2 regions of the Alteromonas sp. PRIM-21 genome follow, and region 2 is predicted to be linked to the other one. Evidence: predicted binding sites of a transcription regulator. Region 2 holds the regulator's gene; the other holds the start of a gene.
The links. The regulator FNR, encoded in region 2, switches genes on or off when oxygen is low (the NO sensors DNR and NnrR bind a similar motif). The targets are predictions, from matches to a motif close to TTGATCTAGATCAA.
Positions count from the first base shown of each region.

Region 1: the regulator FNR is predicted to act here: its motif matches at 1,963-1,976, upstream of IW644_RS13675 (PRC-barrel domain-containing protein).

Region 1 is NZ_JADOEK010000009.1:130,303-133,722, reverse strand. Features, by position in the region: gene IW644_RS13690 (LysR family transcriptional regulator) at 1-105, opposite strand, end outside; gene IW644_RS13685 (rhodanese-like domain-containing protein) at 167-511, opposite strand; gene IW644_RS13680 (ArsR/SmtB family transcription factor) at 701-1,012, shown strand; gene IW644_RS13675 (PRC-barrel domain-containing protein) at 1,100-1,840, opposite strand; gene maoP (DUF413 domain-containing protein) at 2,042-2,398, opposite strand; gene IW644_RS13665 (hypothetical protein) at 2,766-2,963, shown strand; gene IW644_RS13660 (LysR family transcriptional regulator) at 3,090-3,420, shown strand, end outside.
Region 2 is NZ_JADOEK010000003.1:113,712-117,131, reverse strand. Features, by position in the region: gene IW644_RS07195 (heavy metal translocating P-type ATPase) at 1-513, shown strand, start outside; gene ccoS (cbb3-type cytochrome oxidase assembly protein CcoS) at 515-745, shown strand; gene IW644_RS07185 (sulfite exporter TauE/SafE family protein) at 732-1,391, shown strand; gene fnr (fumarate/nitrate reduction transcriptional regulator Fnr) at 1,437-2,177, shown strand; gene uspE (universal stress protein UspE) at 2,371-3,294, shown strand.

The sequences.
Region 1 (3,420 bases), on a different contig from region 2:
AACACTAGATTGACTTTTATGTACTTCTGCAGCTGCTTGATTGAAGCCACCAGCATCAACAACGGCTTTAAACATACGCCATTGTTCTAATGTGGATTTAAGCATACAACGCCCTTTACCTGTCTTTTGGGCTACTTATAGCATAGACAGATTATACAAGTCATTCTTAAAAGGCTTGATTAATGGTTGATACGGGACACGTTACCACTGATACCTTCTCGTATCCCATCTGCATTAGTTGCTCAGCAGCTAACTTTGCACGAACGCCAGATGCACAATGGATGTAGAGCGGTATTGAGGCATCTTTGAATCTCTCCAATGCTTTCATCTCAAGCACGCCTCGGGGTATGTTGAGGGCAGAGGGGACTGGCTGGCTCGCTACTTCGCCGCTTTCCCTTACGTCGATAAGGGTTCCATCATTACGCACTAACTCTTCAGACGCTTTTTGTGCAGTGACGCAACGAATATCGAAACTGATGTTCTCAATTCGAGTTTTAATATCTATTAGCATAGTACTCCCAATTTATAACGATTTTGTACAAAATAAATAAGCAATACCTAATGTATAAATGGAAATTCAATAAAACAATATCAATTACCGGAATTCATCGCATATAATGGCAAGTCGGCAAAATGTCTTATACTTTAGTATAATTAATAGCTAAATTATTGCCAGAAACGTTAAAGAAAGGAAGTGCTTATGTCTGAGGATATGGTAATAGGTTCAGATGATATTATGGAACATGCGGTGGAAGCTGAGATCTTCCTTAAACAATTTGCGAATAAAACACGTCTCATGGTGCTTTGTTCATTGTTGAAAGAGGAAAAGTCGGTAACCGAGCTTCTAGAGGTAGTCAATGTTTCACAGCCCGTGATTTCTCAACACCTCGCATTATTGCGAGAATCAAAAATGGTAGCTACCAGAAGGGAAGGCCAAACAATTTACTATCGTCTTGCGGATGAGCGTGTTAAACGACTTATTGCGCTGATGGACGAATTCTTCTGCGAGTAGGTTTTTCTTAATTATCATTAAAACAACAATGTCCGCCACATAGCGGACATTGTATCGTTTAACATTCCTTCAAATTCATATCTGAAACTATTTATCCAGTTGTTTGCACAACATGGCGATGTAATCTTCTTCTGGAATTCTATCACTATCTACTTCTGGTCTATTGACTAATTCATCATGGCTTAGGTTAACCGCGACACTGTGTGCGGCCCAATCAATATTTTCAATATCCCCCGGCAATAGCGCCAAGTGTTTACCGCCTGGAAGCCAGTTATTGGTATCGACCACCAGCATTATTATTTTCCAACTTCGCGTATCGATTATAAAGTTGCTTATGTGCCCAACATTGTCGGTAGTCGTGGCAACTTCATAGCCTCCCACTTCTCCCACAGCCCTCAAGTGATTACTTGTTTTCTTAGGGTTAAGTGTTTCAGATTCTTCCGCCTGCTGTAATTCAACAAGCTCATTGGGATGTGCAAACTCTCCCCATGCTCCTGGCCCAATCCAGTAGTAGCCGTAGCCGAAATATTTAAAGAGGTTCTCCTCATACTCTCGAGACACGGGCTTATGTTCATCAATTGATGGGCTGTTCTTTAACTTTTCAACAGTCATATTTACATGAACACTGTCATCACTGCTGTCTAGTTCTGTAACGGCAATGGGAGAAATAACCACTTTTCTGCTAAGCGGAAGCCACGTATTTGTATCTGCAACCAGATAACGTACGGTAAACGTTTCATCGTCAAAAAGAATATCGCGAACGCCGCCTACTTTGTCATCAACGGCATGAATAGAAAAGTGAGTAAGCTGTTTTGAACTAATGATCATCGTTGCGCCTCCTTTGCTAGGGCTCTTTGTATAGAGCGACAGTTATTATTAGTTAACGTCACTCTTTAATACTCTAAGTGTAGACAGTCCTTAACCTTTCTTCATTTTCTTCTTGCTTAACCTTGATTGAGATCATTTATCGCTTAAAACAAAAAAGCTCGCCTGAGCGAGCTTTTTAACGTTGACTGATATGTTTTAGGGTTAGGCTACATCAAACTCTTCATCAGAATAATCATCATCGTATTCTGATTGATTACTAGCACTGCTATGAAGGGTATAAAAATGTTTTTTCCCTCTTGCCAGCTTTACATATTTTGCCCATGCCTTTTCGAGGTTATTTACTGCTTCAACTTTGCCATTAATGAACGAAACGAAGTGTTGCTCATCTTCACTTTCTGGCGAAAGTTCACCGTTTTCGAGGCCTAATAAAGTCTTGCCATAGTTAGTTAGAAGATCGGCTTCAGTGATACTGAAGTCACCTGATTTACGAAATCCATAGGGAAACTTTTGACGGTCAATATATGGTTTTGCAGATAGTCGAATAGCTAAACTTTTCATGTTGTACCCAACGTATTGTTTTGTTCAGCGCACTTTTAAAATAAATATAACCGAAGATAAAACAAAAGATTTTTTCCTTATCAATAAAAAATTTTTAATAGGTCAAAAAGTAATGGAATCTAATAAGAATATTGCCGCGAATAGGCTCTCTGAAACGTTATAGAACGAGAGTTCACCTCTTTTAACCTGATGAAATTTATCAATATATCCGACTTTTGGAACAAGTTTTTGCGGTGGGAAATTTGTAACAAAAATGAAACATGTGTTGGCGAAGTGCTCCTGTGAAAATACAGTAAAAATGTCATCAAAAATTCTTGTCGCTACGATGATTAAAATTCGTTTTCTATTTTTCGGCTTAGGATGATAATTGAAAAGTGTTCATAACCCAGAGAAGTCAATGAGTAAAGACTATCGTTACCAGCGTGATGAATGGGACTCGGTAGAAGAGGAAGGTCTTCACGCAAAAAAATCAACTTCCAAACGTCACAGCTCTGTAAAAATAAAACAGAAGCGGGACATGCAACGCCGAGAGAAGCAGCGTCGTTTGCATCAAGAAGAGTATTAACGCAACAAGTTGATGAATTTTTGATTAAGCGCATCGATTAAAGCGGTGCGCTTCTGTGCATTTATATTTACTTACCGTATTATCTATGTCAATTTAGAGCCATATCAATTCGGTTGTACATCAAGCATGGATATACGCTTTCTCACCACTTTCATAGAGGTGACAAAAACACGTCACTTCGGTAAAGCCGCTGAAAATCTCTACCTCACTCAATCTGCCGTTAGTGCTAGAATAAAGCTGCTTGAGGAGTATTTTCACACGACGCTTTTTATTAGACAGCGCAACAGTATCCAACTCACGCAATCTGGGGAAAAGTTGCTGCCCTACGCTAAGCAATTGTGTGCCACACTCAACGAAGCCAAACAAGAGCTGCAGGTACAATCGTCTGAGTATGTGGTTTGCGGGGCAACACAGCTTGCCAGTGAATTACTGTTGCCCACAATGCTAAGCCACCTTC
Region 2 (3,420 bases):
GACGATACCCAAGAAACCCTCGATATATTGGCAAAAAGTCATACCCTAGCTGTATTAAGCGGCGATACACAGCAAAACGTCGACTCCCTAACGAAACCTTTACCAATTTCCACCGCTAAAGGGGGTCTTACCCCAGAACAGAAATACGAAGCGGTTCAAGCTATGCAGCAATCGGGCTCCAAGGTAATGATGATGGGCGATGGTATTAATGACGCGCCAGTGCTTGCTAGTGCCGATGTAGCGATAGCAGTAGGTAATGCGACAGATGTTGCGAAGACTGCTGCCGACGTGATATTGCTAGGCGACCAGCTACTTTCTGTACCGGAGTTAATTAAAACCTCGCACCAAGTGAAACAAAAAATAAGACAAAATATTGGTTGGTCGTTAGGTTACAATGTGCTGATCTTACCCTTCGCCGTATCAGGCCTGCTTTCACCGTGGATGGCGGTTGTTGGAATGTCATTAAGCAGTATCATAGTAGTGACAAACTCTACGCGACTTCTGGGCAAATAGTATGAGCATAATTTACGTTTTAATACCAATCGCGATCATCATAGTAGCTGTGGCAATTGTGATATTCTTCTGGGCGGTTAAAACCAATCAGTTTGAAGATTTAGACCGTCAGGGTTACAGTATTTTGTTTGATGATGACCTTCCGCCTGAGGAAAAAAAGCTCGCTGAGCAACGCAAGCAATTTCAGGATAGTAAAGTAGATAAAAGCCAAGAGTCGCATGGAGGGGATTAATTATTTCTCAGCCTTTCTTATCGGCTTAGCTGGCGGTGTTCACTGCGTGGGCATGTGCGGTGGTATAGTGGCAGCGCTAAGAATGGTGTCACCAAAAGGTGCTTCAGCATTACCCTATACCCTAGCCTACAATATAGGACGTATAGCAAGCTACACCATCGCTGGCGCGCTAACTGGGGCGCTTGGAAAAATAGCCGCCGACTACGTGCCCCTTGCCAACTATGCCCTATCTTTGCTTAGCGGCCTTATGCTGTTGTTGCTAGCCTGTTATTTAGGTAAATGGTGGACGGGTTTAACGGTATTGGAAAGCGCTGGAAAAGGATTGTTTTCTAAACTGCAGCCACTATCTAAGCGTTTTTTACCGTTCAAAACCCCTTTTAGCGCTATCCCTTATGGGTTTATCTGGGGCTGGTTACCTTGTGGATTAGTGTATTCAACACTTACTTGGTCTTTGGCTGCTGGCAATGCAGTACAAGGCGCCGCCGTGATGTTTTTCTTCGGTTTAGGTACTTTGCCAACGCTACTCGCAGCAAGTGCAGGCAGTCAGTATATTGTTAGTAGTTTTCAAAACAGTCACGTTAGACAACTCATCGCAGTAATAATGGCCATATATGCAGCCTATCTTATTCATGGCGCAATCGTTTAAAAATAGGTGTATTATTGTCGTGGGGTCTTTAAAAGAGCATGCATTATGAGCAAAGGAAGCCAATTTTCTATTCACTGTCAAAACTGTAGCTTTAGTCACCTGTGTTTACCCGTTGCACTAAACAAAACAGAAATTGAATCTCTTGACGATATAATCGAGCGCAAAAAACCGCTTCATAAAGGCGATACGCTCATTCAAACTGGCGATAAATTTCGTTCCCTTTTTGCGGTAAGAACAGGTTCTTTTAAATCATTTGTAACTAATCAAGAAGGTGAAGAGCAAATCACCGGCTTCCACTTCCCGGGTGATATTATTGGTTTTGATGCCCTGCGTGAAAGTAAGCATCAAAGTTACACTTCTGCGCTAGAAACCGCCATGGTGTGTGAACTGCCTTATGACACACTTGATGAAATGTCGGTTCAATTTCCCAAACTACGCCATCAGATCATGAGCTTTATGAGCGCTGAGATAAAACAAGATCACGACATGATCATGCTTTTAAACAAGCGTACTGCTGAAGAGCGTTTGCTGTATTTTATATCACACCTTTCCCAGCGTTTTGAAGAGCGTGGCTTTTCGCACAGAGAGTTTCACCTAACTATGACCCGAAACGAAATCGGCAACTATTTAGGCTTAACGATAGAAACCATTAGCCGTCTATTAAGTCGTTTTCAGAAGGAAAACATTATCAAGGTAGACGGAAAATTGATCTCTATTTTGGATTTTGATCGGTTAAATACCAAGCTAGAGGCGTTAAATGGCCCTAGCGTAGTTTGTAACGGTTAATTTATTCTTCTTTTATCTTAAGCGCGCTACATGCGCGCTTTTTAGTTTATCAACGAATTATTTACGCCTTGATCCAAAACAACTCACGTTTTTCTAAATGTCGTTTATAGTTAATGTAAATGGTTTATATAAACTGTTTTGAAACAATATCGATGTCGACAGCGATACGAAGCTTTGTAGTTGAGGAGACGTTATGATTGAGTGTAAACGAATTCTTGCCGTGGTGGACGCGGAACGCGACAACCAGCCTGCCCTAAGCCGTGCCTATGAACTTGCATCAAAAACCGGCGCCACGGTTACCGCTATGATGGTGGTATATGATTTGTCTTACGATATGACAACCATGCTTAGCCCCGACGAACGTGAATCAATGCGCGATGCCGTTACAAAAGAACACGCCAAATGGCTATCTGCCCAGCTAAAAGAACAAGGCTTTTCAGAGACCGATATTGTGGTTGAGTGGAACAACCGTGCTTATGAGTCGATTATTTATTACGCCCTTAATAACCAAATTGACTTAGTAGTAAAAGCTACTAAAAAACATGACGACCTTGCGTCAGTGATCTTTACACCTACGGACTGGCACTTAATGCGCAAATGCCCTCGCCCTGTACTACTCGTGAAAGAACATGATTGGCCAGAAGGCGGTGAAATCATTGCTGCAGTGAACGTAGGGAGCGAAGATGATGAACACGCTGCACTAAACGACAAGCTTACATTAATCGCGAATGACTATGCCTCTTTGCTGAAAGGTAACGTTAATTTAGTCAACAGCTACCCTTCAACACCACTCAACATTGCCATCGAAGTGCCGGAGTTTGACCCAGACACGTATCACGATGCGGTAAAAAACCATCATATTAAAGAAATGCGTAGTCACGCACTCAAATACGGTATTCCAGATAATAAATGTGTGGTTAAAGAAGGCTTACCTGAAAAAGTTATCCCACAAGTAGCAAAAACACTGGATGCAGAGTTAGTTGTAATAGGTACCGTGGGACGGGTGGGTATTTCAGCAGCGCTTATTGGCAATACTGCCGAACACGTTATCGATGAACTGAATTGTGACGTATTAGCAATTAAGCCCGATGGATTTGAATCACCTATAACCGTGTAGTTAACGACTTAATTGCGCTTAAATATCAAGACACTTAATGGCGACAAATGGCGAGTCGGCGATGGGCGCTTTTCATAAAAAAACTCGCATTTAGCGGTTAATTACGCGAATTAATAACACACGCTT